DNA from 4 places in the Streptomyces sp. NPDC088157 genome. Region 1 is predicted to be linked to each of the others. Evidence: riboswitches for the same ligand, from Rfam matches in the RefSeq annotation. Region 1 holds a riboswitch; each other region holds the start of a gene.

What was found. A riboswitch is a leader RNA that binds a small molecule or an ion and turns the genes downstream of it on or off. The one in region 1 is predicted to bind cyclic di-AMP.
Region 2: linked by a shared signal. The riboswitch ahead of ACIPFH_RS37965 (transglycosylase SLT domain-containing protein) and the one ahead of ACIPFH_RS26450 (M23 family metallopeptidase) in region 1 are both predicted to bind cyclic di-AMP.
Region 3: linked by a shared signal. The riboswitch ahead of ACIPFH_RS27405 (transglycosylase family protein) and the one ahead of ACIPFH_RS26450 (M23 family metallopeptidase) in region 1 are both predicted to bind cyclic di-AMP.
Region 4: linked by a shared signal. The riboswitch ahead of ACIPFH_RS15815 (peptidoglycan DD-metalloendopeptidase family protein) and the one ahead of ACIPFH_RS26450 (M23 family metallopeptidase) in region 1 are both predicted to bind cyclic di-AMP.

The regions. Positions count from the first base shown of each region.
Region 1 is NZ_JBIUSU010000006.1:557,495-565,006, reverse strand. It holds gene ACIPFH_RS26460 (pitrilysin family protein) at 1-1,017, shown strand, start outside; gene ACIPFH_RS26455 (M16 family metallopeptidase) at 1,014-2,402, shown strand; cyclic di-AMP (ydaO/yuaA leader) riboswitch at 2,605-2,773, shown strand; gene ACIPFH_RS26450 (M23 family metallopeptidase) at 2,789-3,532, shown strand; gene ACIPFH_RS26445 (GntR family transcriptional regulator) at 3,722-4,417, shown strand; gene ACIPFH_RS26440 (HPr family phosphocarrier protein) at 4,643-4,924, opposite strand; gene ACIPFH_RS26435 (GNAT family N-acetyltransferase) at 5,104-7,512, shown strand, end outside.
Region 2 is NZ_JBIUSU010000012.1:152,831-160,342, forward strand. It holds gene ACIPFH_RS37950 (glycosyltransferase) at 1-1,422, opposite strand, end outside; gene ACIPFH_RS37955 (GNAT family N-acetyltransferase) at 1,584-2,648, opposite strand; gene ACIPFH_RS37960 (HAD family hydrolase) at 3,053-3,877, shown strand; gene ACIPFH_RS37965 (transglycosylase SLT domain-containing protein) at 3,887-4,360, opposite strand; cyclic di-AMP (ydaO/yuaA leader) riboswitch at 4,364-4,602, opposite strand; gene ACIPFH_RS37970 (polyprenyl synthetase family protein) at 5,247-6,257, shown strand; gene ACIPFH_RS37975 (outer membrane lipoprotein carrier protein LolA) at 6,737-7,512, shown strand, end outside.
Region 3 is NZ_JBIUSU010000007.1:99,308-106,819, forward strand. It holds gene eno (phosphopyruvate hydratase) at 1-1,129, opposite strand, end outside; gene ACIPFH_RS27405 (transglycosylase family protein) at 1,473-2,189, opposite strand; cyclic di-AMP (ydaO/yuaA leader) riboswitch at 2,193-2,380, opposite strand; gene ACIPFH_RS27410 (transglycosylase family protein) at 2,586-3,620, opposite strand; gene ACIPFH_RS27415 (cytochrome P450) at 3,826-5,121, opposite strand; gene ACIPFH_RS27420 (nucleoside triphosphate pyrophosphohydrolase) at 5,548-6,546, opposite strand; gene ACIPFH_RS27425 (SurA N-terminal domain-containing protein) at 6,629-7,273, opposite strand; gene ACIPFH_RS27430 (hypothetical protein) at 7,430-7,512, opposite strand, start outside.
Region 4 is NZ_JBIUSU010000003.1:1,012,556-1,020,067, forward strand. It holds gene ACIPFH_RS15805 (hypothetical protein) at 1-401, opposite strand, end outside; gene ACIPFH_RS15810 (GDSL-type esterase/lipase family protein) at 293-1,474, opposite strand; gene ACIPFH_RS15815 (peptidoglycan DD-metalloendopeptidase family protein) at 1,801-2,760, opposite strand; cyclic di-AMP (ydaO/yuaA leader) riboswitch at 2,765-2,959, opposite strand; gene ACIPFH_RS15820 (alpha-galactosidase) at 3,229-5,304, opposite strand; gene ACIPFH_RS15825 (tyrosine-protein phosphatase) at 5,526-6,323, shown strand; gene ACIPFH_RS15830 (DUF6126 family protein) at 6,387-6,509, opposite strand; gene ACIPFH_RS15835 (helix-turn-helix domain-containing protein) at 6,506-7,138, opposite strand; gene ACIPFH_RS15840 (aspartate aminotransferase family protein) at 7,271-7,512, opposite strand, start outside.

The DNA of each region.
Region 1 (7,512 bases):
GAGCTCGCCCTCTGGCTGGAGGCCGACCGGATGGGCTCGCTGCTCACCGCGCTCGACGACGAGTCGATGGAGAACCAGCGCGACGTCGTCAAGAACGAGCGCCGCCAGCGCTACGACAACGTCCCCTACGGCACGGCGTTCGAGAAGCTGACCGCCCTCGCCTACCCGGACGGCCACCCGTACCACCACACGCCGATCGGTTCGATGGCGGACCTGGACGCGGCGACACTGGAGGACGCGCGCGCGTTCTTCCGCACGTACTACGCGCCCAACAACGCGGTGCTCTCCGTGGTCGGCGACATCGACCCCGAGCAGACCCTCGCCTGGGTCGAGAAGTACTTCGGCTCCATCCCCGGCCACGACGGCAAGCCCGCGCCCCGTGACGGCGGCCTGCCCGACGTCATCGGGGAGCAGCTGCGCGAGGTCGTGGAGGAGGAGGTGCCGGCCCGTGCGCTGATGGCCGCCTACCGCCTGCCCCAGGACGGCACGCGTGCGTGCGACGCCGTCGACCTTGCGCTCACCGTCCTCGGAGGCGGCGAGTCCTCCCGCCTCTACAACCGGCTCGTGCGCCGCGACCGTACGGCCGTCGCGGCCGGCTTCGGCCTGCTGCGGCTCGCCGGGGCGCCCTCCCTGGGGTGGCTGGACGTGAAGACGTCCGGCGACGTCGAGGTGCCCGTCATCGAGGCCGCCATCGACGAGGAGCTCGCCCGGTTCGCCGAGGAGGGGCCGACGGCCGAGGAAATGGAGCGGGCCCAGGCGCAGTTGGAGCGCGAGTGGCTCGACCGGCTCGGCACGGTCGCCGGCCGCGCCGATGAACTGTGCCGGTTCGCCGTCCTGTTCGGCGACCCGCAGCTCGCTCTCAACGCCGTCCAGCGTGTGCTGGACGTGACGCCCGAGGAGGTGCAGGAGATCGCCAAGGCCCGCCTGCGCCCCGACAACCGCGCGGTGCTCGTCTACGAGCCGACCGCGGCCGAAGCCCCCGCCGACCAGGACGAGAACGAGGAGGCGGCCCGGTGACCGAGCTCGCCACGATGGACTTCCACCCCCAGCCCCGGGCGGGCGAGGCCAGGCCGTGGGCGTTCCCGGCGCCCGAGCGCACCGCGCCGGCCAACGGCCTGACCGTGCTGCACTGCCACCGTCCCGGCCAGCAGGTCGTCGCCGTCGAGATCCTCCTCGACGCGCCCCTGGACGCCGAACCGGCAGGCCTCGACGGCGTCGCCACGATCATGGCGCGCGCCTTCTCGGAGGGCACCGACAAGCACTCCGCCGAGGAGTTCGCCGCCGAACTGGAGCGCTGCGGCGCCACCCTGGACGCGCATGCCGATCACCCCGGCGTCCGGCTGAGCCTCGAGGTGCCGGCCTCGCGCCTGCCCAAGGGCCTCGGCCTGCTCGCCGACGCCCTCAGGGCGCCCGCGTTCGCCGACAGCGAGGTCGAGCGCCTCGTCCGCAACCGCCTGGACGAGATCCCGCACGAGCTGGCCAACCCGTCCCGGCGCGCCGCCAAGGAGCTCTCCAAGGAGCTGTTCCCGGCCACCTCGCGCATGTCGCGCCCGCGTCAGGGCACCGCGGAGACGGTCGAGAAGATCGACTCCGCCGCCGTACGCGCCTTCTACGACAAGCACGTCCGCCCCGCCACGGCCACCGCCGTGATCGTCGGCGACCTCACCGGCGTCGACCTGGACGCGCTCCTCGGCGACACCCTGGGCGCCTGGACGGGCTCCTCGGGCCAGCCGCGGCCCGTGCCGCCGGTGACGGCCGACGACACCGGCCGGGTCGTCATCGTGGACCGTCCCGGCGCCGTCCAGACGCAGTTGCTGATCGGCCGGATCGGCGCCGACCGGCACGACCGTGTGTGGCCCGCGCAGGTGCTCGGCACGTACTGCCTCGGCGGCACCCTCACCTCCCGGCTGGACCGCGTCCTGCGCGAGGAGAAGGGCTACACCTACGGTGTCCGCGCGTTCGGGCAGGTCCTGCGGTCGGCTCCGGACGGTTCGGGCGCCGCGATGCTCGCCATCAGCGGCTCCGTGGACACCCCGAACACCGGTCCCGCTCTGGACGACCTGTGGAAGGTCCTGCGCACCCTCGCCGCCGAGGGGCTGACCGACGCCGAGCGTGACGTCGCCGTGCAGAACCTGGTCGGCGTGGCGCCGCTGAAGTTCGAGACGGCCGCGGCCGTCGCCGGCACGCTGGCCGACCAGGTCGAGCAGCACCTGCCCGACGACTTCCAGGCCACGCTGTACCAGCAGCTCGCCGCGACCGGCACGGTGGAGGCCACCGCGGCGGCCGTGAACGCCTTCCCGGTGGACCGGCTGGTGACCGTCCTCGTCGGAGACGCGGCCCAGATCAAGGAACCGGTGGAGGCCCTCGGTATCGGCGAGGTGAAGGTCGTGTCCGCGGAGTAGTTCCCGGCAACGACGCGCGCGTGCAGGGGCCCTGGTCGACGAAAGTGTCACCAGGGCCTCCGCATGTCCGAATTGAGACGGAGGTTGCCTGTCTGCCCTGTGGGATGCGCTACAAAAACCGGGATCCGTTTGAGGATTGAAACCCGCGCCGCTTAGCGTCATGCGGGCTGTTCGTCAGGCAGTGCGCCGCAGCCGCGGCACCGGACAGTCATCGCCGAGTCCCCGTACGGCGCGAGCCAGGGGAGCCGGGGACCCAACTGTGAAGTCCCTGGGGTGAATCGGACGCCCGCGCGCCAAGCGCGAGGGGGTCCGTAGGAGACCTTCCTGCTCCGAACCCGTCAGCTAACCCGGTAGGCGAGAAGGAAGGAAAGGACACCCCCAACTTCATGGCGTTCACCTGCGCCACCGGGAAGCACCGTCGGCCCAGCCGGATGCAGCGCAGCGGCGTCCGCGCGGCGGGCCTCGCGGCGCTCACCACCACCGGTGTCATGGCCACCGTCGCCTCCACCCCGGCCTTCGCCGCCGAGCCCACCCCCGAGCAGACCGGGCTGATCCCCGTCGTCACCGCCGGCGAGTCCGTCGTCGAGCAGATCGACGACCAGGTCGCCGTGCAGAAGCAGGCGGCCTTCGAGGAGGCCTCCCGCCAGGCCGCCGCCAAGAAGGCCGTGGAGGAGCGCGAGGCACGCGTACGTGCCGCCCGCGACGCCGAGCGCAAGCTCCTCAACACCTTCGTGTCGCCGATCACCGGTTCCTACGTCTCCACCGGCTACCAGGCCAGCAGTTCGCTGTGGTCCTCCGGCAGCCACACCGGCATCGACTTCCACGCCGCGAGCGGTACCTCCGTGCACGCGGTGGGCTCCGGCACCGTGGTCGAGGCCGGCTGGGGCGGGTCCTACGGCAACGAGATCGTCATCAAGATGAACGACGGGACGTACACCCAGTACGGTCACCTGTCGTCCCTCGCGGTGTCGGTGGGGCAGCAGGTCATCCCGGGCCAGCGGATCGGCCTGTCCGGCGCCACCGGCAACGTCACCGGCCCTCATCTGCACTTCGAGGCGCGTACCACCGCGGAGTACGGCTCGGACATCGACCCGGTCGCCTACCTTCGCAAGCACGGCGTGAACGTCTGACGACCCACGGCGACAGATCGTCTTGCCCCGGCCCCTCCCGGCCGGGGCTTTCGTCGTTTTCGAGGGCCCGCTGTCCAAAAAATATCCCCGGATTCCGGTCCGCCGTCGGAAATTCCCGCTCATTGCAATAGAGTCACGGAACACACGTCAATCGTCGACGTTTCACGGGGATTAAGGCGGAGGTCCGTCATGCGTATTCCGGCGCACTCGGTGTGCACGGCCATTCGGGACGACATCGTCGCGGGTGTCTACGAGCGCGGCAGCCGCCTCACTGAGGAACTCCTCGCCCGCCGCTACGGCGTTTCCCGCGTCCCGGTCCGGGAGGCGCTGCGCACGCTGGAGGCCGAGGGCTTCGTCGTCACGCGGCGGCACGCGGGCGCGTGCGTCGCGGAACCGACCGAGCAGGAGGCCGCGGACCTGCTGGAGATGCGCATGCTGCTGGAGCCGCTCGGCGCCTCCCGGGCCGCCCAGCGGCGCACCGAGGCCCATCTCAAGGTGCTGCGCGGACTCGTCCGGCTGGGGCAGGAGCGGGCCAGGAGGGGTAACAGCGAGGATCTGCGCTCCCTGGGGGGCTGGTTCCACGAGACGCTCGCCCAGTCCTCCGGAAGCCATGCCCTGACGTCGATGCTCACCCAGCTGCGCCACAAGATCGCGTGGATGTACGCGGTGGAGGCTCCGGCGAACCCCGTGGAGTCCTGGGCGGAGCACGGCGCGATCGTGGACGCGGTGGCGCGCGGTGACGGCGAGCGCGCGCGGGCGATCACGTCGCTGCACACCGAGCGCGCGACGTCCGCGCACCGGCTGCGCTTTTCCGGCGGACCCGAGCGCGCCGACCGTGTGAGGACTTCGCAACCTCCCGTAAACATGACGGGCCTTCGGCATTAACACGGGGGCCGTATACAAAGAGGAGATAATTCGCGGGGGATTATTTCTGCTGCCCGGGAACGGGAATTGCGAAGGGCTCGCCCGATAATTCGGACGAGCCCTTCGGGGTTGGCGGGACGACCCCTTTGAAGCGACGAACACCGCAACCGTCAATTGAGCGACCCCGACGACGCGCAACCGAATCCGCGAGAGCGGCGCCGGCTCAGGTGCGCGGGTTGCGCGCGGTCAGACGGTCTCGGGAAGTTCCTCGAGCCCCTCGGCGACCAGCTTCGCCAGACGGTCGAGGGCGGCGTCCGCGCCGTCGGCCTCGGAGGCGAGGACGATCTCCTCGCCGCCCTGGGCTCCCAGGCCGAGAACGGCCAGCATGGAGGCCGCGTTGACGGGGTTGCCGTCGGCCTTGGCGATCGTCACCGGGATACCTGCGGCCGTGGTGGCCCGGACGAAGATGGAAGCGGGGCGGGCGTGAAGGCCCTCGGCCCAGCCGACGTTGACGCGGCGCTCAGCCATGTGATGCTGCCCTTCAGTGTTCAGGTTGTCTAGACCAGTGTTCCACACGTGAAGCGTGTGAGGGAGGGGTTGTGTCACCCGCTCCCGGACGTGGTCGTCGGATCGCGGCCTCGATCCGACGTTCGTCCTCCACAGACTGCCTCGCGCCGTTGTCGTACGCGAGCCGTACTCTGGGCCCCATGCAGAGCGCGTCGGACCGCCACGAATATCCCGCCCACTGGGAGGCCGACGTGGTGCTGCGCGACGGCGGCACCGCACGCATCCGCCCCATCACCGTCGACGACGCCGAGCGCCTGGTCAGCTTCTACGAGCAGGTTTCGGACGAGTCGAAGTACTACCGCTTCTTCGCGCCCTACCCGCGGCTGTCCGCCAAGGACGTCCACCGCTTCACGCACCACGACTTTGTGGACCGGGTGGGACTCGCGGCCACCGTGGGCGGCGAGTTCATCGCAACCGTACGCTATGACCGCATTGGCGCCGACGGCATGGCGGCCTCGGCGCCGGCCGACGAGGCCGAGGTCGCGTTCCTCGTGCAGGACGCCCACCAGGGCCGGGGCGTCGCCTCCGCACTGCTCGAGCACATCGCGGCCGTGGCACGCGAGCGCGGCATCCGCCGCTTCGCGGCGGAGGTGCTTCCCGCCAACACCAAGATGATCAAAGTGTTCACGGACGCCGGCTACACCCAGAAGCGCAGCTTCGAGGACGGCGTCGTGCACCTGGAGTTCGGCCTCGAACCCACCGAGCGCTCCCTCGCGGTGCAGCGCGCGCGGGAGCAGCGCGCCGAGGCGCACTCCGTACGGCGGCTGCTGGCGCCCGGCTCGGTCGCCGTCGTCGGCACCGGCCGCACTCCTGGCGGCGTCGGCCGGAGCGTCCTGGGCAACCTTCGGGAGGCGGGCTTCACCGGCCCTCTGTACGCGGTGAACAAGGCCTTTCCCGAGGACCTGAAGGAACTGGACGGGGTGCCCGCCCACCGCTCGGTGCGCGACATAGCGGCACCCGTCGACCTCGCGGTCGTCGCCGTCCCGGCGGAGCAGGTGCCCGAGGCCGTCGCCGAGTGCGGCGAGCACGGCGTGCAGGGACTGGTGGTCCTCTCCGCCGGCTACGCCGAGAGCGGGCCCGACGGGCGTGAGCGCCAGCGCGAACTCGTCCGGCAGGCACGCGCGTACGGCATGCGGATCATCGGCCCCAACGCCTTCGGGGTCATCAACACGTCCCCGGAGGTCCGGCTCAACGCCTCACTGGCCCCGGAGATGCCGAGGCCCGGCCGGATCGGCCTGTTCGCGCAGTCCGGCGCCATCGGCATCGCCCTGCTGTCCCGCCTCCACCGGCGGGGCGGAGGAGTCACCGGCGTCACCGGCGTGTCGACCTTCGTCTCCTCCGGCAACCGTGCGGACGTCTCCGGCAACGACGTGCTCCAGTACTGGTACGACGACCCGGACACCGATGTCGCCCTCATGTACCTGGAGTCCATCGGAAACCCGCGCAAGTTCACCCGCCTCGCACGGCGCACGGCGGCCGCCAAGCCCCTGGTCGTCGTCCAGGGCGCGGGTTCCGCCCCGCAGGGGCACGCCGTACGGGCTACCCGGCTGCCGCACGCGACGGTGTCGGCGCTGCTGCGGCAGGCCGGTGTGATCCGCGTGGACACCATCACCGAACTGGTCGACGCGGGCCTGCTGCTCGCCCGCCAGCCGCTGCCGACGGGGCCGCGGGTGGCGATCCTCGGCAACTCCGAGTCGCTGGGCCTGCTGACGTACGACGCCTGCCTCTCGGAGGGACTGCGGCCGCTGCCGCCGCTGGACCTGACGACGGAGGCGTCGGCGCAGGACTTCCACGCGGCGCTGGCCCGGGCGCTGGCCGACGAGACGTGCGACGCGGTGGTCGTGACGGCGATCCCGGCGATCGGGGAGAGGTCGCCCGGGGACGCGGAGCTCGCCGACGCCCTGCGGTCGGCCGCGGCCGCCGCTCCCGCGAAGCCGGTGCTCGTCGTGCACGTGGAACTCGGCGGCCTCGCGACGGCGCTGTCCGCCGCGGCGAGCACCGCACCGCGCGCGGAAGCCGCCCCACGCGTGCGGCCCGACGACCAGGACCGCGTGCGGCCCGACGGCCAGGACCGCGTGCGGCCCGACGACCAGGACAGCGGGCCGCCGGCGCCCACCGCCGTCGAAGCGCCCGAGGGAACACACCTGATCCCCGCCTACCCCGCGGCCGAACGCGCCGTCCGCGCGCTCGCGGAGGCGGTGAAGTACGCCCAGTGGCGGCGCGAGGCGGCCGACGCCGGCAAGGTGCCCGAGTACGAGGACATCGACGAGAAGGGCGCCGCCGGACTGATCGGGGGGCTCCTCGCGCGCGGGCAGGGCCTGACCCTCGGCACCGACGAGACGTGCGAACTGCTCGGCCGCTACGGCATCCGCATCCGCCGGGCGATCCCGGCCCCCACCCCGGACGAGGCCGCGCGGGCCGCGGACGCCCTCGGCTATCCCGTCGCCCTCAAGGCCACCGCCCCGCACCTGCGACACCGCGCGGACCTGGGCGGCGTACGCCTCGACGTGGCCGACGAGGAGCAACTGCGTCGGTCGTACGCCGAGTTG
Region 2 (7,512 bases), on a different contig from region 1:
CCGGGCCCGCAGATAGCCCACCGGCCCGTAGAGCATGCCGCGCCGCTGCAGCCGGGACAGCCGTCCGGGCCAGGCATGGCTCCGGTCGTCGTGTCCGCCGGGCGCGCCGTCCGCCTCGGCCTCCCGGCTGGCCGTCAGCGTCCGCGCGTGGGCGAGCCCCCGGGGCAGCCGGGCCAGGAAGGCGGGCAGCAGGCTGGGACGGTTGACGAGGATCGCGGTGAGGTAGGCGGTGAGGCCGGCGCCGTAGCAGTACGCCTGGGTCTCCAGGTCCCTCCAGGTCTCCCGGTGGTGGTGCCAGACCAGGGCCTGCGGGGTGTAGTGCAGCCGGTGGCCCTCGGCGAGGACCCGGACGAACCCGTAGAGGTCGTCGCCGCCCCGCGCCGGCGTACCCGCGCCGGTCGCCGGATCGAAGCCGCCGACCGCCCGCAGGACCTCCGTCCGGAAGGCCATGTTGGCGCCGGAGCCGAAACGGCCCGCGGTGAAGGGGAACAGCGGTTCGTCGGCGGGCGGGTCCTTCGGGTCGTAGGTGCGGGCCGCGAAGCCCTTGGCGAAGCCGCCGTGGCTCTCCAGGAGGACCTGGGCGGGGGTGCCCAGCCGGGCCGGCAGGATCAGGCCGGTGGCGCAGCCGAGGCCGGGGTCGGCGGCGAAGGGCGCCGTGAGTTCCGTGAGCCAGCGCGGGTCCGCCACGACGTCGTCGTCGGTGAAGGCGGTCACCTCGCCCCGCGCGGCCTCGACGCCCTTGTTGTGCGCGACGGCGAGACCGGGCACCGGTTCGGTCACGTACCGCACGCGCTCGGCGTACTTGCGTTCCACCAGATCCCGGGTCGCTCGGGTCACGGGCGCGTTGTCGACGACGACGATCTCGAAGTCCGGATGATCCTGGGCGAGCAGCGAGTCGAGGGCGTGGACGAGCTTCTCGGCGCGTTCACGGGTGGCGATGACGACGGTGGTGAACGGTACGGGCGCCGGGCCATGCGCCGGACCGGGCGGACGAGCGAGCCCTGCCGCAGAGTGACCCCTCCTGGCAGGCTCCGCCCCGGAAGCCCCGGAAGCCCCGGAAGCCCCGGAAGCCCCGGAAGCCCCGGAAGCCCCGGAAGCCCCGGTCCCACCGGATCCATCGGACCCACCGGACCCGACCCCGGCGCGCCCGGCCCCGGCCGGCTGGGCCGCACCATGGTTCCGAGTGGCCAGGTCCATGAGGACCGACTTCGGATCGGCGCCCTCCGGGACCTGCCCGAGAAGCGTCCCGATCGGTCGGCCACCGCTCCTGACCAGTACGAACACCTCGCCCGGAGTGACGGGCGGGCTGCCGGGACCGGGTCTCAGCACGCCACTGCCGTCCAGTTCCAGCTCGGCGATCTGCACCGGCCGGATGCCGAGGAACCTCTGTACCTCCTGCTGCACCCCTCTTGCGCGGGACATGAACCCACCCCCCTTGTCTCATGACCGTCCTGAGCATGCCGACCGCGCCGACCGCGCCGACCGCGCCGACCGCGCCGACGGCGGACCGTGCGGATCGCACCGACCGAGCCCAGGCGTCGTGACCGTTGTGATCGTCGGGATCGTCGGGATCGTCGTGACCGTCACGATCGGCGCAGTCGGCCCGCGCCCTTCAAGGTCTGTGCGGCCGCCGCGGCGAGCCTCGGCCGGTTGCGGACGAAGTGGTGTGCGCGGCGGGACGGCTCACGGCTGAGCCAGTACAGCGCGGCGCCCACCCCGGGGCGCGACCACGCTCCCTCGTACACGGGAATCTCCCCGGTCTTCAGCGAGTCCTTGTACTCGGCCGCGCCCCGCCCCAGGTCGAGCAGGCCGATGCCCTCGGCGGCGGCCGACTCGGCCATCCGCAGATGCAGCACCAGGCCGGGTGAGAACTTCGCGAACTCCGGTTCGTACGACGGGAACCAACAGGCCAGGACGGTCGACGAGCGCAGCCCGAAGTGCGCGGCGATCGGCTGGTCGCCGGCGTAGAGGACGGAGAGCGTGCCGGAACACTCGTGCGCACGCGTCTCGGCGAGCGCGTACACGAGCCGGGTGATCCACTCCTGCGCGAACCGGTCGCGGCGGCCGGTCCTTCGGTACTGCGCGGACTTCCACGCCATGAGCGTGCGCAACGCGGCCGGATCGCGTTCGTCGAACACGAACCGCAGTTCCCCGACCTGACGGCCGAGCCTGCGCTCCTTGGCCAGAGTCGTCTTCAGGAACTTCGGTGACTGGGAGCGCAGTACGGACTCGTAGGTCTCGTAACCCTTTTCCACGTCGATGACATAAGAGGCGTACTCCTCGGCCGCGTGCGGGGTGAACAGCCCCTGCTCCGCCTCCAGGTTGTCGAAGGCGAAGCTCGACAGGGAGCACGCCCGCATCAGTTCGGCGGCGTTCAGCCCGAGACCCGGGGCAAGCACCGCACCCTGCGCGTCCGAGACGCCGTACGCGAGGGCCTGGCCCTGGCCGAGCCGGCCCCGCTCGTGGGGCAGGAAGCCGACCGGCTCACGCCCCTCGTACACCACCGCCACGCGCGCGTGCGGCCTTACCAGGCCCGCGGCGTCGGTGAACTCCGGTTCCATGAAGGGGTTTCGCGGAAGCGTCGACGCGGCACGCAACGCGCGCCATCGCTCCCTCTCCCCCTCGCCGAGGTCCTGTGGCCTCAGCACACGAATGCGCCCACTGCTCAACCTGACCCCCCGATCAAGTCCCCCCTGGACACCTGGACGGTACCGCTCCACCTGCTCGTCGCGGTAGGTAGCGTCGCATGTTGTTGCCAATCGGTGCAGAGGCCTTTAACCGTCCGCTACCCGGCGATGTGCCAGAAAGCATCTCCGCAGAGGCGAGCCGCAGCCGGTCCGCAACTGGTCCGCAGCCGGTCCGCACCCGGGCCGCGGCCGACCCGTAGTCAGTCGGCGGGCAGTCGGCGGGCAGTCGGCGGGCAATCGGGAGTCAGTCGGCAGTCAGTCGTTCAAAGCCAGCGGTACAAGGGGAGTTGGCAGAACAGGACAGGACATGACCGCCGTCCGGTTCGCGTCGAACCCGAGGGGCGTGGGATCCGTATTCTCTGATCATGGCCGCACCTACCGCATATGCCGCGCGCACCGCGTACTCCCTCATCGCCACCGACCTGGACGGAACGCTGCTTCGCGGCGACGACACCTTCTCGGACCGGTCGCTCGACGCACTCGCGCGGGTGGCGGCCGCCGGCGCACGCCACCTGGTGGTGACGGGACGGCCCGCGCCCCGGGTGCGCCCGCTGCTCGAACGGCTGCACAGGAGGGGGCTCGCGGTGTGCGGGCAGGGCGCGCAGTTGTACGACGCCGGCGCGGACCGTCTGCTGTGGTCGGTCACCCTGGACCGGGAGCTGGCCGAGACAGCGCTCGGCAAGATCGAGGCGGAGGTCGGGCAGCTGTACGCGGCCGTCGACCAGGACGGTGTCGACGGGCTGACGCTCATCGAGCCGGGCTACCGCATGCCGCACCCGACGCTGCCCGCCCTGCGCGTCGGCCGGCGCGACGACCTGTGGTGCGAACCGGTCAGCAAGGTGCTGCTGCGCCATCCCACCCTGTCGGACGACGAGTTGGCGGCGACGGCCCGTTCGGTGGTCGGCTCGCTGGCCACCGTCACCATGTCGGGTCCGGGCACGGTCGAGCTTCAGCCCTGCGGGATCACCAAGGCGACGGGTCTGGCCCTGGCCGCCGAACGCCTGGGGCTGCGGCCGGAGGACACCATCGCCTTCGGGGACATGCCCAACGACATCCCGATGTTCGACTGGGCGGCTCGTGGTGTCGCCATGGCCAACGCCCATCCGGAACTCAAGTCGATGGCCGACGAGGTGACGACGTCGAACGAGGACGACGGCGTGGCCGTCGTCCTCGAACGACTGTTTCCCTGAACGGAACGGTCAGTACGCGCCGAACACGTTGTCGATCGAGCCGTACCGCGCGGCCGCGTAGTTGCAGGCGGCGGTGATGTTGGCGACCGGGTCGTAGGAGTCCCACGACGTGCCCTCGACGTGGTAGGCGCGGAAGGTCGGGTCGATGACCTGGAGCAGGCCCTTGGACGGGATGCCCGCGGCCGCGTTGGAGTCCCAGAGGTTGATGGCGTTGGGGTTGCCCGAGGACTCGCGGATGACGTTGCGGTAGATGCCGTTGTACGTCCCCGGGATGCCGTGCTGCCCCATGACCTGCAGGGAGGCCCGGATCCAGCCGTCGAGGTTGTTGGCGTAGCCGAGGCTGGAGGCGGTGGAGACGGTCGGCGTGGCCGCGGAGGCGCTGGTCGCGCCGATGATCGGGAGGGCGAGCACGGCCGCGCCGGTGACGGCGACGGTGAGCGTGCGGACGAGACGGTTGCGGCGCGGCTGAGCGGCAGCGGGCATGACGAATTTCCTCTCCGGCGCCTGCGAGGTGAGCTGTCGGGTTCGGGCGGGAGCTGCCCGGTCGCGTCCTGACGGCCGCGACTTCACCCCAAGCCGTACCGGTCTGTCCGGAACATCTTGAATATCAAAGACATCCAAGACATTCGGAACATCCGGTGTGGCGACCTACCTGGTTCCCCCGCTCCTGCCGAGCGTTGTCGATGGGTGGTTCGGGCGGCGGCAGGATTCGGCGTTCCGCCCGACAGGCCCGGAACGTATGCGAGAGCACATGTCCGAAACAAGTAGCGGATTCACAGATCACCCCTATTGACCTTGGTCTGTGACCTATGGGGCGCTTGATCCTTTGTGGGTGCAAAGCTTCAACTTGCTTAAGGAGTGCGGAGAATCGGTGAAGAGTGAACTCGTGTCGGATCGCCGCGGGGAGTGAGCCAACTCACCAGCGTTCACAAGCACGGCGAAACGGGCATTAGGCCCAACTCATCGTTAAAGCACTGCCGGTGGGTCGCGTGCGCTTGCTGATGGCGGGAGTGGGTCCGCAGTGGCGGCTCCGGGCGGGGGAGGCCTGAACGGGACGCGTGATCGTCGTCACGCGGAGAGGGGCTGGGCGAGCTCGCCGGCCCGGTGGCAACCTCGGCGCGAGGCATGATTCACCGTTTCCCGGCAATTTTGTTTATGTCCGCTCATCTGAGCTGATCAAAAACATATCGGGCGTGATCCGATACCGCCTGGCCTGCGCGGCCCCTCCCGGGCGAGCCCATTCGAGCCTGGGGGACGTGGGGGCTATCGGTGATCGAAACGTGACCGGATACGCTGACTTGAGTGATGGCAGAGACCTATCGACAAACCGCGTAATCGCCAGTAGACACCAGCAGACAGGAGACCCCTCGTGACCGTCGTCGGGCCGTTCGGGCTGAGCGTGCGGGACCAGGCTCTGGAAGCCGATGTCCAGGCCGGATTGGCGGCTGTCGAGGAAGGCTTGCTCGAGGCCACCAAGAGTGAGGTCCCGTTCATCACGGAGGCCGCCCAGCACCTCGTACGAGCGGGCGGGAAGCGGTTCCGGCCGCTGCTCGTCGTGCTCGCGTCGCAGTTCGGTGACCCCTACGCGCCGGGTATCGTGCCGTCGGCCGTGGTGGTGGAGCTGACCCACCTGGCCACGCTGTACCACGACGACGTGATGGACGAGGCCGCCGTGCGGCGCGGGGTGTCCAGCGCGAACAGCCGCTGGGGGAACTCCGTCGCCGTCCTCACGGGTGACTTCCTCTTCGCGCGGGCCTCCCACATCCTGGCCGACCTCGGGCCGGAGGCCGTGCGGGTGCAGGCGGAGGCGTTCGAGCGGCTGGTCACCGGCCAGATCCTGGAGACGGCGGGCCCCACGGACGGACGGGACCCGGTCGATCACTACCTCGACGTGCTCGGCGGCAAGACGGGCTCGCTGGTGGCCGTGGCCTGCCGGTTCGGGGCGATGATGTCGGGCGCCGACGAGACGGTCGTCGACGTGCTGACGCAGTACGGGGAGCGGCTCGGCGTCGCCTTCCAGCTGGCGGACGACGTCCTGGACATCGCGTCCGACTCGCACGAGTCGGGCAAGACGCCGGGGACGGACCTGCGCGAGGGCGTTCCCACGCTGCCCGTGCTGCGGCTGCGGGAGCGGGCGGCGCGGCTGTCGCTGCCCGAGGACATCGCACTGTGCGAGCTGCTGGACTCCGACCTGAGCGACGACGCCCGGCACACCGAGGCGCTGGAGGCGCTCCGGGCCCACCCGGCGCTGGAGCAGGCCCGCCGGGACACCGTGCGGTACGCGAAGGAAGCGCGGTCCGCGCTGGCGCCGTTGCGGGAGTGCGACGCGAAGGCGTCGCTGATGGAACTCTGCGACGCGGTGGTCCACCGGGCGGGCTGACCCCCCGGGTACCTCTACGGGCCGAATGACCCATCGGGTCCGACGGCTCCTTCGGGTCCTTCGGGTCCTTCGGGTCCTTCGATCCGACGATCCCTACGGGTCTGCCGATCCTTACGGGTCGGATGGCGCCTACGGGTCTGCCGATCCTTACGGGTCGGATGGCGCCTACGGGTCCGGCGATCCCTACGGGTCGGATGGCGGCTACGGGTCCCTACGGTTCCGACGATCCCAATAGGCCGGATGGCCCCTACGGGTCCGACGACCCCTACGGGTCGGATGGCGCCTCGTCACCTTCGTGTCATACCGCAGACGTAGTGGAGTTGAGCCCTCGGGTTGACGCTTCCCAGTGGCCGATTTGGTCAGATGGGAACCACGGAAAACACCACTCCTCACCGATTCGGGTGAGAATGGCGGCTTGGGGTGGGGACGTTAACAGCGTGAGATGACCGGCCGCCGCCGACGACGGAGGTAAGGCACACATGGCACCGAAGGCATCCGACGACACCACGACCGGCGGGGAGCCGACCGGCGGGGAGACCGACGACCTGCGCCTCGGACGGCGCAAGGCGGCGCGGTACATCGTCCCGGTCACCGTGATCGGTGTCGCGGCGGCGACGATCGGGCTGGTCCCGGCGCTGGCCGACTCCGGCGACCCCGACCTGCCGAAGATCACCGCACAGCAGCTCCTCGACAAGATCGCCGCATCGGACGTACAGCAGCTGTCCGGGACGGTGAAGATCACCACCGATCTCGGGCTGCCCGACCTCGGCGGACTGGAGAGCGGGCTCCTCTCCGGGGCGGTCCAGCAGGGCGGCGACGGTTCGTCCGCCGATCCGTCCACCAAGCTCACCGAACTCGCCGCCGGCACGCACACCCTGCGCGTCGCCGCCGACGGCCCCGACCGGCAGAAGCTCTCGCTGCTGGAGAACGCCGCCGAGTACAGCGTCATCCACAACGGCAAGAACGTGTGGGGGTACGACAGCGCCTCCAACGAGGTCTATCACTCCACCGTCGACGAGAGCTCCGGGAAGGCGGAGACCCCTGTCCCCGCCACGCCCAAGGACCTCACCGAGGACGCCCTGAAGGCGGTCGACGACACGACCTCCGTGACCGTCGACGGCACCGTCCAGGTGGCCGGCCGCGACGCCTACAAGCTGCTGGTCGAGCCGAAGCAGTCCGGTTCCACGGTCGGCGCGATCAGCGTGGCCGTGGACGCGAAGACGGGCCTGCCGCTGAAGTTCACGCTGACCCCGGC
Region 3 (7,512 bases), on a different contig from region 1:
CGGCGATGGTGACGTCCTCGGTCTCGCCGGAGCGGTGGGACATCATGCACTTGAAGCCGTTGCGCTGGGCCATCTCGACGGCGTCCAGGGTCTCGGTCAGCGAACCGATCTGGTTGACCTTGACGAGCAGGGCGTTGGCGGAGCCCTCCTCGATGCCGCGGGCCAGACGCTCGGGGTTGGTGACGAAGAGGTCGTCGCCGACGATCTGGACCTTGTCGCCCAGCTTGTCGGTGATGACCTTCCAGCCGGCCCAGTCGTCCTCGTACAGCGGGTCCTCGATGGAGACGAGCGGGTACGCGGAGACGAGCTCCTCGTAGTACTCGGTCATCTCGGCGGCCGAGCGGGACTTGCCCTCGAACTCGTACTTGCCGTCCTTGTAGAACTCGGACGCGGCGACGTCGAGCGCGAGCGCGATCTGCTCGCCGGGGATGTAACCGGCCTGCTGGATGGCCTCGATGATGAGGTCGAGCGCGGCGCGGTTGGACTCCAGGTTCGGGGCGAAGCCGCCCTCGTCGCCGAGGCCGGTGGACAGACCCTTGGTCTTCAGCACCTTCTTGAGGGTGTGGTAGACCTCGGCGCCCCAGCGCAGGGCCTCGGAGAAGGACTCCGCGCCGATCGGGGCGATCATGAACTCCTGGATGTCCACGTTGGAGTCGGCGTGCGAGCCGCCGTTCAGGATGTTCATCATCGGAACGGGCAGCAGGTGCGCGTTCGGGCCGCCCAGGTAGCGGAACAGCGGCAGGTCGCTGGCCTCGGAGGCGGCGTGGGCGACGGCGAGCGAGACGCCGAGGATGGCGTTGGCGCCGAGCGAGCCCTTGTTGTCGGTGGCGTCCAGGTCGAACATGGCCTGGTCGATCAGGCGCTGCTCGGTGGCGTCGTAGCCGACGAGCTCCGGGCCGATCTGCTCGATGACGGCGAGGACGGCCTTCTCGACACCCTTGCCGTGGTAACGGTTGGGGTCACCGTCGCGGAGCTCGATGGCCTCGAAGGCACCGGTGGAGGCGCCGGACGGAACGGCGGCACGACCCGTGCTGCCGTCGTCGAGGCCGACCTCGACCTCGACCGTGGGGTTGCCTCGGGAGTCCAGGATTTCCCGGGCTACGACGACGTCGATGGACGGCACGAGCATCTCCTTCTTGGGATGTGACGCTGGTTGTGCGGGGCTCAGGGGATCTTGACGAGTCCTTGCCGAGCCTTGCGACTAGAGCCTAACCGCCCCGGGGCCGTCGGCAGCCGACCGACCGTCCCGTGGACAGACAGACGGTACCTATTGTTTCCGTCCGGAACAAAGGGGGTGGCCGAGAAAGACCGACGGAAAGTGGCGAAGGGGCAAAGAGAAACCCCGCTCCGGTGCGTACGGGGGAACACGTACCGGAGCGGGGAGCCCGTGGGGACGGGGGGTCACCCTCACGAGGTCTTCAGTGTGCCGACCTCGGACATGAGGGCGCTGTGGCTTCTCTGGGGGCCGGGTGTCACTTCAGGTGCAGCTGCTGGCCCGGGTAGATCAGGTCCGCGTCCGTGACGATGTCCTTGTTCAGCTGGAACAGCTTCTGCCAGCCACCCTTGACCTCGTGCTTCTCGGCGATGGAGCTGAGGGTGTCGCCCTTGACGACCTTGTACTCGCCGTCGCCCTTCTTGACCTTCTTGCCGGTCGGCGTGGTGACCGTCTTGGAGGCGGCCGGGCGGTCGGTCGAGCGGGAGGCGCCCTGCTCCTCGGTCGAGCGGGTGCTGGTGCTGCCGCTGTTCGACGAGCCGGAGGAGCCGGAGGAGTCGGACGAACCGGAGCTCGAGGAGCCGGCGTCGCCGCCGTTGTAGGCCGCGCCGGACAGGCCGGTGCCGCAGACCGGCCAGGCACCCTTGCCCTGGCCCGCGAGGACCTTCTCGCCGATGGCTATCTGCTGGGACTTGGAGGCCTCGTTGGCCTGCCCGGCGTACTGCGTGCCGCCGTACGCGGCCCAGGTCGAGGCCGAGAACTGAAGGCCGCCGTAGTAGCCGTTGCCGGTGTTGATGGACCAGTTCCCGCCGGACTCGCACTGGGCGACGGCGTCCCACTCGGAGGTGGTGGCGGCGGAGGCGTTGCCGGCCGCCATCAGCGGGGCGGCGATGGCGACACCGGTGACGCCGGCGAGCGTGGCGACGCGGGTGGCCTTGGAGGGACGGCGGTGCTTGCCCTTACCGGAAAACAGCATGGTGGATCCCCTCACCGACGCCTGCGAGGTGAGCTGTCGGGTTCGGGCCGTGTGAGTTGCCCGGCCACTCCTCACCCACCGGAGAACTGCTCCGTGGGAGGGCGTGGCTTCACCCCAAGCCGTTCCGGTCGACCACCCCGGCGCGGCACTTACCTTGGGTCCCCCGCTCCTGCCTGCGGCGCTTGACGCGACGACTGTTCCCGGGCTGTCGCTGGCAGGATTCGGCGTTGCGACGGCCGGGGCTCGGGTTGCCGAGCGGCCTCGACCGTAGACACGCGATCGACGGAATTTCAAAGACGATCAGGGCTTCTGAGACTCATCCCACACTTTCACCAAAGCGGACATTCGGTGCGAAGCGTGACGTGAACTCCCGCTGTTTTTCTTGGGCTTTGCGCCCTATTCCACCCCTGTGTCGAGGGTCTGACCGGGGGTGATGTTGCTCGGGTCGGCACCGATGAGGTCCCTGTTCTCGGCGTAGAGGGCGCGCCATCCGCCGTCGAGGCCAAGGGAGTCGGCGATGGACTCCAGGGAGTCGCCCTGCTGGACGAGGTAGGTGGCCGCGGCGTGCCGACCGGCGGACGCGGCGGTGGCGCCGTCCACGGCGGTGTCGGTCGCGCTCTTGGGCGCGGCCTCGTCGGCGGTCGCACCGCGATGGCGGCCGGAACCCAGGGAGCTGGTGTCGACGAGGCTCCAAGAGCCCGCCTCTTGCTCCGAATTGTCCGAGTCATCCACTTTCGGGGATGTGGTGGCCGAACCGTCGCCCGCCTGCCCGTCACCCTGCTTGCCAGAACCGCCGGACGCCCCGGAGTCATCGGTGGCGGCGGAGGAAGAGGACGAAGGGGATGAAGCGGACGCCGAGGGTGAACTGGAGGAATCGGCGGACGAGTCGGATGAGTCGGACGACCCGGTCGAGGTGCCATCGCCGCTCGACGAGCCCGAGGAGCCCGAAGATCCGGACAACCCCCTGGACAGGTCGGACAATCCGGAAGACCCGGATGAGTCGGACGAGTCGGACGAGCCGCCCGCCACGCCGGTGTCCACGCTCAGCGCGCCGTTCTCCTTGGTGAGCCCGGAAGTCAGCCCGCAGGTACCCCACGCGCCGATCCCCTCGGCCGCGAGCACCTTCTGCGCGACGGCGATCTGCTGGTTGCGGCTGGCCAGATCGGGGCTCGCCGCGTAGTCGAGGCCGCCGTACGTCTCCCAGTCCTTCTGGGACAGGCTCAGACCGCCGTACTCGCCGTCACCCTGGTCGGCACTCCACGAGCCGCCGGTCTCGCACTGCGCCACCTTGTCCCACACCGTGCCGTCGGCGGCGCTCGCGCCGGAGGCGGCGAGCAGCGGGATGGCGATGGCGGAACCCGTCACTCCGGCCGCGACAAGGAGGGCCGGGGCCTGGCGGGGGCGACGGTGACGACCGTTCCCGGAGAGCATGCGAGGGGCCTTTCTCTGGACAGCACTGACCGGCGCGGCGGGTTGGACCGATGCGTCGCGCTGACGAGAGAACGTATAGGCAGACGATCACTTGTCACAAGTTAATGCCGCGCAGATCACGTGAAGATCACAGAGTTGAGGGCTGGTCACCTTTACTCCGCCGAACGGTCACACTCCGGCTGACATTCAGTCAGAGTCTCATCGGTTATGACCTGGAATGCACCGGAGTGAACTCCACCGGCAGCGTCCGCAGCCCGCGCATGATGAGCCCGCCGCGCCATCTCAACTCGGCCGGATCCACGGCCAGTCGGAGGTCGGGCAGACGGGTGAGGAGAGTGGCCAGCGCGGTCTGGCCCTCCAGCCGGGCCAACGGGGCTCCCAGGCAGTAGTGGATACCGTGGCCGTAGCCGAGGTGCTGGTTGTCGCGGCGGGAGAGGTCGAGGGTGTCGGGGTCCGGGAAGCGGGCCGGGTCACGGTCGGCGGCCGCCAGGACGACGAGGACCGGGTCGCCGGGCGCGATGTCCTGTCCGCCGATGCTGAGCGGCTCGGTGGCGAACCGCCACGTGGCGAGCTCCACGGGGCCGTCGTAGCGCAGGAGTTCCTCGACTCCGGTCTCCAGGAGGGTGCGGTCGCCGCCGTCCTCGGTGAGCGACCGCTGGAGGCGTTCACGCTGCTCGGGGTGGGTGAGGAGGGCGTACGTGCCGTTGCCGATGAGATTGACGGTGGTCTCGAAGCCGGCGAACAGCAGGATGAAGGCCATGGCGGCGGCCTCGTTCTCGGTGAGGTGCTCGCCGTGGTCGGAGGCGCGGATCAGGCCGGAGATGAGGTCCTCGCCGGGAACCGGCTCGGCCGGGAGCTCCTCGCGCTTGCGGTGGATGAGCTCCAGCAGATATCCGCGCATCTTCTTCACCGACCGCGCGACTCCGCCCCTGGGGCCCCCGCCGTGCCGGATCATCATCCCGGCCCAGTCGCGGAAGTCGTCCTGGTCCTCGCGGGGGACGCCCAGCAGGTCGCAGATCGCGTAGATGGGGAGCGGAAAGGCGAAGTCGTGAATGAGGTCGGCCTCGCCCTCCTCGGCGAACCGGTCGATGAGGTCGTCCGTCAGTTCCTGGACCCGGGACGAGAACTCGGCGACCCGGCGGGGCGTGAAGGCCTTGCTGACGAGCCGTCGCAGTCGGGTGTGGTCCGGCGGGTCGATGTTGAGCAGATGCGTCATCAGCTCGGCCTTGCGCTCGCCGGGGATGCCGGTCTTGCCCTTGGCGTGCGCCGGTTCGTCGTGGTGAGCGGGGTTCTTGGAGAGTCGCTGGTCGGCGAGGGCCTGTTTCGCGTCGGCGTGACGGGTGACCAGCCAGGCCTCCACACCGCTGGGCAGCACGGTGCGGTGCACGGGGGCGTGCTCACGCAGCCAGGCGTAGGCGGGGTAGGGGTCGGTGGCGAATTCCCAGGTGAAGAGGTCGGGGGCGGGCGGGACATCGGTCGAGGGGCGGGGCTGGTTGGTCACTCCCCGAACGGTAGCGGGCTCCCCGGCAACACCGACACGGCGACCTCCGAGCTCCACGAGGGACTGGCGGGGCGGAGCCGGACGGGCTCTGACGCGGCGGGGCCGGACGGGCGCAGGCGCGGCGGGGCCGGACGGGCGCAGGCGCGGCGGGGCCGGACGGGCGCAGGCGGGGCGGAGTCACGACAGGCTCTGGCGGGACGGAGGCACGACAGGCGCAGGCTGCGAGACGGCCTCCGGCCGGACGGGATGCCCGAGAGCCCCCGCTCGGCCTTCGACTGGACAGGGGGTCCGAGAGGCCCCGCTCGGCCTCCGGCCGGGAGGGGTGCCAGAGAGGCCCCGCGCGCCTCCGGCCGGACAGGGTGCCCGAGGGGCCCCGCGCGGCCTCCGGCCGGGCAGGGGGTCCGACGGTCTGACCAGGGGCTTGCCCTACTGCCCCTCGCCCCCCTCCGCGGTCCGGATGGCGTCCCGGTACGTCCGGGCCGCTGCCCGGAGTGCCGCCTCCGGGTCTATGCCCTCCGATTCGGCGCGCGCCGCCAGGGCCAGCAGGTCGTACCCGATGCCCTCGGCCGCGGGCATCGGCACCTCCAGCCGCGCCGTCCGGGCCCGGGACACCAGTTTCGCCGCGAGGGCCAGTGCGGGCTGGTGCAGGGGGACGCCGTCCGTCACGGACTCCCGCCGCTTCTCCGCCGCCTTCGTGCGGAGCCAGTGCTCCTTCACCTCCTCCGGCGTCGTGGCCGTGGCGTCGCCGAAGACATGGGGGTGGCGGTGGATGAGCTTGGCGACGATCGTGCCCGCGACGTCGTCGACCGAGAAGGGCGACTCCTCGTCCTCCTCGGCGATACGGGCGTGGAAGACGACCTGGAGCAGGACGTCGCCCAGCTCCTCGCGGAGTTCGTCGCGGTCGCCGTCCTCGATCGCCTCGACCAGTTCGTACGACTCCTCGACCGCGTACTTCGCCAGTCCCCTGTGGGTCTGCCGGGAGGACCACGGGCACTCGGCGCGGATACGGTCCATGACCTGGACGAGGTCGAGGAGCCGGGCGCCGGGGAGGTCGTAGGAGGCGGGGAGCAGTTCCAGCTCGGGCATCGACACCCGCCCGGAGCCGGCCAGGCGGGCCAGCCCGTCCGTGAGGGCCGGTTCACCCTCGCCGGTGGCCACGACCACGACCGTGCGGCCGCCGGCGCAGGCGGCGAGCAGTTCCTCGGCGGTCGGGGAGGTCTCCTCGACCGTGATGCCCGCGTCCTTCAGATAGGGCAGCTGCGGATGCGCGCCGTCCGCGCACAGCACCCGGTCCGCCGTGCGCAGAGCCTGCCAGGCGGGCCAGGACAGCAGGCCGGGGGCGACCCGGTGGCTGGTGGTGAGCAGGACGACGCGGCCCGGGGCGGTGACTGCGGCGTCGGCATCGGCGGAGCTGATTGCGTTCACACCCCGAACGTAACCCACGCCCGTCGGCAGCCCCGCGAGTTGTCCACAGGGCCGGCCCACCGGTCATATGATCACATCACGGTCACGTCGTCTGCTGCGTCCCCGCCGCCGAGATCTCCCGTACCCAGGGCGTCTTCGCGTCGACGCGGGCGACCTTCTGCGCGTCCCAGTTCCCGTAGCGCGGGTTGAGGTCGACGTCGAGCGCCTTGGACGCCTTGGACAGGGCGTTCCAGAAGGCGGGCTGACTGGTGTTCGTGCCGAGCTCGGCGGCGAGTTTCTGGGCCTCCAGCTGGAGGTGCAGGTTCTCGTCGAGGCGCTGCGGCGGGATGCCGTACTGCTGGAGCCACGCCGTCTCCAGGCCCTTCGCGCCGCCCGCCTGCTGCTCCAGGCCGGCCCGCATCTCCTGGACCTCACGGCGGCTGACGGTGATGCCCGCGTCCTCGGCGGCGCGGTGCAGCACCTTGTCGAGCACCATGCCGTGCAGGGTGTCGCGGGCGAGGCTGCCGGTCTGGGCGACGGCCTGCTTGTACTGGGCGTCGTCGGTGACCGCGGCACGCTGGGCCGTGCGCACCTCCTTCACCCGGCTCTCCAGCTGTGCGACGGTGATCCGCTGATCTCCGACGACGGCCGCCGCGCCCGGATGCGCGTCGTTCCCGCAGGCGGCGAGGAGAGGGGCCGCCACGATCGCGGCGGACAGCAGGAGCGCGGTGCGACGACGGCGGTGCAAGGAAACCTCCCGAGGAGATTGTGCGACGGTGCACAAAGTCTTGCGGTGATCGATGTTAGGCAGTGGGGCGGCTGGGGCCAACCCATTCGACCAACGATTCACCAGGACTTCGGGCACCGCCGCGCCCGCTCCTCGTCCGCTCGTCGGTGCGAGGGCTCAGCCCCGCGCGTCCACCGCGTCCTCGACGGCGTCCGCGATGTCCGCGCGCAGAGCGTCACCCGCGGCGACCGTGCGCACGT
Region 4 (7,512 bases), on a different contig from region 1:
GCGGCGAGGGGGATCTCGGCGTAACCGTCGGCGAAGTACAGGGCGGGCGAACTCGCCTTCAGCTCATGCCCGTTGATGACCGAGCGCACGGTGTACGTGCCCGTGCCCCGGGAGTTGTCCTGGTAGGTCGTGGACTTGCGGACCGGCTCGCGGTTCAGCCGGCGGCCGTTCTTGTACACGTTGAAGGCGATCGTGGTGTGGGGGAGGGCGTACTCGGTGCCCAGCAGGCGCCAGCTGAGGAAGGTGCCTTCGCCCGAGGGTACGGCGACCAGGCCTCGGTCCAGGTTCTCGACTATGCGGCGCGGGGTGTCGGTGGCGTGGCCGGCGGGCGCGGAGCAGAGGCCGGCGAGCAGGGCGGCGGCGACGACGGCGACGGTTCTTCGGCGGCGGTTGGTGTGCACTGATGCTCCTTGCTCAGAAGGCTGATGAGTCGGTCGGCCACCTTGCGGTGACCCTGGGCGCTCGGGTGGACGCTGTCCTGGAAGTCCCCGTCCGCCGCCGAGAGCCAGCCGGTCGTGTCGACGAACTCCGTGTGCTGATCGCCGAGTTCTCCGACGACGGCGGCTATGTCGGCGGAGTGCGACCCGTCGAGGGGGCGCAGCGCGAGGACGCGGGCATGCGGTGCGGCCGACCGCAGGCGTTCGAGGTAGGCCCGGTAGGCGGTGCGGAACTCGGCCGAGCCGTAGGCCGTGTCGTTGGTGCCCTGGTTGACGACGATCACGTCGGCGGTGCGGTCGGAACGCGCCGGTGCGCCCGCGTGGTTCCAGCCGTACGCGTCACCGGCGGCCGGCACTCCCCCGTTGCCGGTCCGGATCACCCCCTGACGGCCGAAACCGACCTGGGTGAGCGAGGCGTGCAGGGCGTCGGCGACGAGGGTGGGGTAGGCGGCCGTACCGTCGGCGCAGTCGGAGGTGTTGACCTCGCACAGGGCCAGGACGCCCTGGGTGACGGAGTCGCCGTAGAACACCAACTCCTGCTTCTTCGAGGCGCGTTGGCTCAGCAAGCGACCCCGGATCCCGGTGAGCGTGACACCCGTCTCCAGCGGCGGGGTCCACCGGTTCACCCGTGAGGAGACGTCCTTCACGGACAGCTCGGCCGTGTGCGGTCCCCGCCCGGACGCCGTGATCGCGAGGTCGGCGCGGTCGACGGCGTACGACTGCTTCGGGCCGCCGTCGACGGACACGTAGATCTGCGCGGGCACGGTGACCGAGGAGACGTCGAACAGGGCGTGGACGGCGCTCCCCGCGAACCGGAACCACAGCCGGGAACCGGAGTTGACGGTGACGGCGGCCTCGGCCGTACGGCTCCAGTGCCCCTCGTAGGCGATGCGCCGGTCGTCGGGGCGCACGGTGCCCGCGCCGGCGGACGCGGCGGCGGGCGCGGTGGCACCGGCGACGAGCCCCAGGAACACCACCGCGCTCAGCGCCCGCCGGGCCGGACGACTGATGACGGTGCGTCGGTCGACGCCGGACACGGGACCTCCGAAGAGCGATAGAAAGCGCTTGCTCGCTGACGGAGATCACTGTGTCCCGACTCTGCCCCGTGTGTCGATGGGACAGAAGGGGCTGCCACAAGAACGCAATAAAACGATCATGAACGAGCAAAGCCGAACTTCGACCTTCAGCCTTCCACCGGCCGGCAACCGGCCGGCGCCATCCCCCCGCCCACCCATCCACCCGTCCACCCGGCCACCCGTCCGCCCGCCCGCCCGGACATGAGACATGCCGAAGGCCGGACCCGGGGATCGGGGTCCGGCCTTCGGCCGCGTGTCAGGCGGGGAGTCGTCCGAGGGGGGGTCGGTCAGCCGACGGAGACTCCGTGCGAACGCAGGTAGGCGATCGGGTCCACGTCGGAGCCGTAGTCCGGCGTGGTGCGGATCTCGAAGTGCAGGTGAGGGCCGGTCACGTTGCCGGTCGCACCGGAGAGGCCGAGCTGCTGACCCGCGGCCACGCTCTGGCCCGCCGAGACGGAGAGCTGGGACAGGTGGGCGTACTGGGCGTAGTAGCCGTCGGCGAGCCTGATGACGACCTGGTTGCCGTACGCGCCGCCCCAGCCCGCGGAGACGACGGTGCCCGCGCCCACGGCCTTGAGGGACGTGCCGGTCGGGACGACGAAGTCGGTGCCCGTGTGGTAGCCGCTGGACCACATGCTGCCGGCCGTGTGGTACGCGGTGCCGACGGTGGCGCCCGCCACCGGCAGGACGTAGCCGCTGGAGTTCCCGGTGCCGCTCTCGGCGGCCTGGGTGACCGCCTTCGAGGCCGAACCGGACGACGAGGAGGAAGAGGACGAAGAGGCCTTGCTTCCGGACGTCTTCGACGAGGAGGACGACGACTTCGAGGCCGAACCGGACGACGATCCGGTGCCGCCGGTCGCGGCCTTCTTGCCGATCGAGAGCTTCAGCCCGGGGTGGATCAGCGACGGGTCGCTGCCGACGGCCTGACGGTTGTCCTGGTACAGCTTCTGCCAGCCACCGCTGACGTTCTGCTCGGCGGCGATCTTCGAGAGATAGTCGCCGGACCGCACCGTGTAGCTCTTGGCGCTCGTGGCGGTGGCCGTCTTCTGCGCCACCGGAACGGACTGCACGGCCTTCTCCGGGACGGACTGGGAAGCCGACTGCACGACGGACTGGGCCGGGGCCGCATGGGCGCCGGCGGCGCCTATGAGCGGAAGGGCGAGCGCGGCGCCGCCGGTTCCGGCGACGGCGATGGAGCGAGTGAAGCGCTGAGTCTTCGGACGGCGGTGCTTACCCTTCGCGGGCATGGCGAATTCCTCTCCGGCGCCTGCGAGGTGAGCTGTCGGGTGCGGACTGGAGATGCCCGGCCGCGCCGAGGCGCGGCTTTACCCCAAAGCCTGTTCCGGAGACCGGAACAGGCGGTTCTACCTGTGGGTCCCCCGCTCCTGCCATGTACGGGTGAGTGTGCGGGATCCGGGCGGTGGCAGGATTCGGCGTCCGTCCGGATTGGTGTGGAACGTAAGCGACCCGGACGCACAGGGACAAGCAGAGGTTGCGCTGTTGACGCCTTTCTCTTGATCCCCTGTGAGAATCACCGATCACACTCCGTGAATCGGACGGGCCGAATACCACCAATCACCCTTGAAAAGCGTGCGAATTACGTGAACATGACGGACGACGTACGGTCACGAATATGACGCTGCTCACGTGACAGCTCTCCAGGTTCCTTTATTCCGGAGCGAGTTGGAACGAAGGAGCCAATTCGGGCAGATGCCTCAGATGCGACGCAGCCGGATAACCGTCGCATCGAGGTCGCCCCGCAGCCCGACATGGAGCCCGTGGTGCCGCAGCACCGCACCCCGGTGAACTTCGCCCGTTTCACGGCATTCGTACGATGCTGTCGGGTCGAGCCCCCGCAGTCTGAGCGCCGGAACGGGTTCACCGAACCGCTGCGCCTGGAGCCAGGCGAGGACGACGGTCTCGTCGCCGCGCACGTACTGGACGGCGCTCAGGCCGCCCGCCGGGGGCCGCAGCCGGTGGAGGTCTCCGTGCTGCACGACGGGCCGGATCTCCTTGTAGAGGTCCACCCACCGGCGCGCCTCGGCGAGCTCCTCCTCGCTCCACTCGGAGAGGTCCCCGCCGACGCCGAGCACCCCGGCCATGGCACTGACGAACCGGAAGCGCAGCGAGCTGACCCGGCCGTTGAGCTGCGTGTTGGGACTGTCGGTGACCCAGGCCGCCATGACCCGGGCGGGGTGGATCTGACTGAAGCCGTGCTGGATGTCGAGCCGGTCGAGCGGGTCGGTGTTGTCGGAGGTCCACACCTGGTCGGTGCGGCTCATGATCCCCAGGTCGATGCGGCCGCCACCGCCCGAGCAGGACTCGAAGGCGACCCCTGGGTGCGCCTCGCGCAGCCGGTCGAGGAGGGCGTACAGGGCGCGCACATGGTCGACCCAGAGGCGCTGCGGGTAGGGGTCGTCCGGCCAGCCGGCGTCGGTGAAGCAGCGGTTGAAGTCCCACTTCACATAGTCGACGGGCGCACTGGAGAGGAGCCCGTGAAGCTGCTCCCAGAGATACTCCTGGACGTCCTCCCGCGCGAGGTTCAGTACAAGTTGATTGCGGAACTCCGTCCGCTTTCGTCCTGATTGGAACTGCACCCAGTCGGGGTGGTCCCGGTACAGCTCACTGTCCGGGTTGACCATCTCCGGCTCGACCCAGATGCCGAACTGCATACCGAGGGCGTGCACCTGGTCGGCGAGGGGCTTCAGCCCGTTCGGGAAGCGGTCGGGGTTGGGCCGCCAGTCTCCGAGCCCGGCATGGTCGCCGGTGCGCGCCCCGAACCAGCCGTCGTCGACGACGAAGAGCTCCACGCCGATCGCGGCCGCCCGTCGGGCGAGCGCGCCCTGCTGCTCCTGGGAGATGTCGAAGTAGGTGGCCTCCCAGGAGTTGAACAGCACCGGCCGGTCCTGCTCGGCGTCCGGGATGATGTGCGCGCGCTGATAGGCGTGCCAGGTGCGGCTCGCGCCGCCGAAGCCGGCGTCGCTCCACAGACCGGCGAAGACGGGCGTGGTGAAGGACTCCCCCGCGGCCAGCCGCAGCAGCCCGGAGTCGTCGTATCCGGCGCCCCCGGTGACCTGCACGCGCGCGTCCGGGAGTTGGGCCACCGCGATCCGCCAGGAGCCCGACCAGCCGAGGGCGCAGCCGTAGACCTCGCCGCGCTCCTCGGTCGCGTCGGTGTCCAGGGCGACCCACGGCAGGTGCTGGTGCCCGGTATGGCCGCGGCGGCTGCCGATGATCTTCTCGCCGTAGGTGAGGGGGGACCGCGTGAGCCGGGACTCCGCGGCCCAGCGGCCGTGCAGCTGCGAGAGCCGCCAGTCGTCGCGCTCGGGCAGGGTCCAGGTGGCGGAGTCGGCGCGCAGCAGCTCCAGCGGCCGCTCTCCCTCGTTGCGCAGGGCCGTCCACCGCTCGACGACATCGCCCCGCATCCGGTAGTGCAGGGTGACGGCCAGCCCGGCGTCCCGGAACCGCAGCCGCAGCTCGTCGCCGTCGGCCTCGAAGTCCTCGTAGGACCATTCGGTGCCGCGCCGCTCGTCGGTGCGCACGGACAGGGCGGGCCGGACGAAGCGGGGGCCGCCCTCGACCGGGTACTCCTCGCGGCCGTCGAGCGGGGACTCGAACGACGCCCCCCGCTCCGACGCGGGGCGGGCGGCGAGCGCCTCGGCGTCCGCGAGCGCGATGCCCGGGCCCCAGTGCAGGTGGACCAGCTCGTCGGCCTCGGTGAGGTGGAGGGCGTAGCTGCTCGTCGGCCCCGAAAGGAGCCAGGTACGGCCATTGTCGGCGATCTCGGGCATCAAACCCCCACTAATTCGAACAGGTGCGATCAAGCACCAACATCATCGAATGCGGTCGGCCCGCCGGGCAACTTTCCGTGGACAACTCTTCACCTGGACGGACGTCGGGAGCACCGGCCTGTGGACAACTCGTTGCCCCAGGAATCCATGTCGTATGGTCGAGGAGTTGTCCCGTCGGCCCACCGAGCCACGCCGACGCAGACCCGACAGGGGGAGCTTCCGTGACGCAGCAGGTCCCGTCGACCGAGCCGGAGCTGGCCGGTGTGCGCAACTTCCGGGATGTGGGCGGTCTGCCGACCGTCGACGGCCGGCGGGTGCGGCACGGCGTGCTGTTCCGCAGCGGCCATCTCGCGCACGCGACCGACGAGGACGCCGCCTTCCTCTCCGGCCTGGGCCTGCACACGATCTTCGACTTCCGCAACACCGCGGACCAGAAGCTGGAGGGCCCGGACGTCGAGCTGCCGGGCGTGCGCAATGTGAACCTGCCTCTGTCGGACCCGGCGGACGGCGCCGAGTTCTGGAAGATGGTGCGGGACGGCGAGATCGACCAGCTGCGCGGGATCCTCGGCGAGGGCAGGGCGGCCGGCCGGATGATCGCCTCCTACCGCTCGATCATCAGGACGCGCACGGCCGAACACGCGCGGGTGCTGCACTCGCTCGCCGAGGACAGCGTCCCGGCCCTGATGCACTGTGCGGCGGGCAAGGACCGCGCGGGCCTGTCCATCGCGGTGACGCTGCTGTCCGTGGGCGTCGAGCGCGAGGCGATTCTCGCCGACTACCTGGAGTCCAACGCCAAGCACCGCCGCTACCGGGTGCGCCGCGGCACGACCTCCGCCGCCGCCTACTCCCCCGAGGTCATGGAGTTGCTCGGCCCCCTCTTCGACGCGCGCGCGGAGTACCTGGCGGCGGCCTTCGAGACCATAGAGCAGACCTGGGGCGGCGTCGACGCCTACCTGGAGGAGGGCCTCGGGCTCACCCCGGAGACCCGTGAGCGGCTGCGGGACCGGCTGCTCGACTGACGATCTCGCCCCCGAGGCTCCCTCGGCCCGCGAGGGGGCGCCGGGGCAACGCTCCACCGGGCTCTACTGGTTGGCGCCCACCTCGAACAGCAGCCACAGGAACGCCGCGAAGACGTGCCCCACCGCGATGTAGATGATCAGCCGGATCCAGAGGGTGCGGGGGAACTTCTCCTCGATGTCCTTCATGGCGTCTCTCCGATGTCCGAAGGGGTGGGGCCCAGGCACAGCGTGGCCGTGGGGCTCTGCAGCAGGGTGTGGACGAAGAGGAGCTCGACCCCGTCGTCGTCCTGGGCGGCGATGCGGTGCGGGGTCAGCGAGTCGAAGTGCGCGCTGTCACCGGGACCGAGGAGGTGCGTGGTGTCCCCGAGGCGCAACCGCAGCCGTCCGCTCAGGACGTGCAGCCACTCCTCCCCGGGGTGCACGCGCACGACGTCTCCCTGGGAGCCGTACGGCACATGGACGCGGAGCGCCTGCATCCCGCGTCCGGGGGCGCCGGCCTGCCAGTACGTCCAGCCGCCCGCGTGGGTCGGCTCCATGTCGGCGGCGCGGACGACGGCGTCCCGTTCGGCGACCGTCTCGCCGAGCAGTTCCGAGACGGTCGTACCGTAGACGCGGGCGAGTGCGAGCAGCATCGGCAGCGAGGGCTGGCGCTGCCCGGTCTCCAGACGGGAGAGATGGGCGGGCGAGAGGCCGGCCGCGCGGGCCGCGGCCTCCAGGGTGAGGGTGGCCCGGCGGCGCAGGGCGCGCAGTTGGGGGGCGACGGTGGGAAGAGCCCCGGCTTGTTCGGCCGAGGCCTCGGACTCGGGCGGGCTCATGCGTCCATTTCACGCCCGAATTGCCTCTGCGGCAAATTTGTTGCCCCAGAGGCAAAATCCGCAGGGTCCCGAGGTCGCCCCACAGGCGGAATCCGGCAGGCCCGGACCGTCACCCGCACAGTGCCGAGCTGATCAGCGGTGGGCCACCGCCTGCTTCACCAGTGTCTTGCTGAAGTCCCACATCAGCCCACCGCCGCTGTGCGCGTCGTCCATCACCTCGGTGAAGGCGTCGACGAACCGGTCCACCTCCCGCTCGCCGATGATCAACGGCGGGATCAGCTTGATCACCTCCAGATGATCACCGGAGACCTGGGTGAGGATCCGGTGCCGCTGCAACAACGGTACGACCACCATCTGCGCGAAAAGCCCCTTGC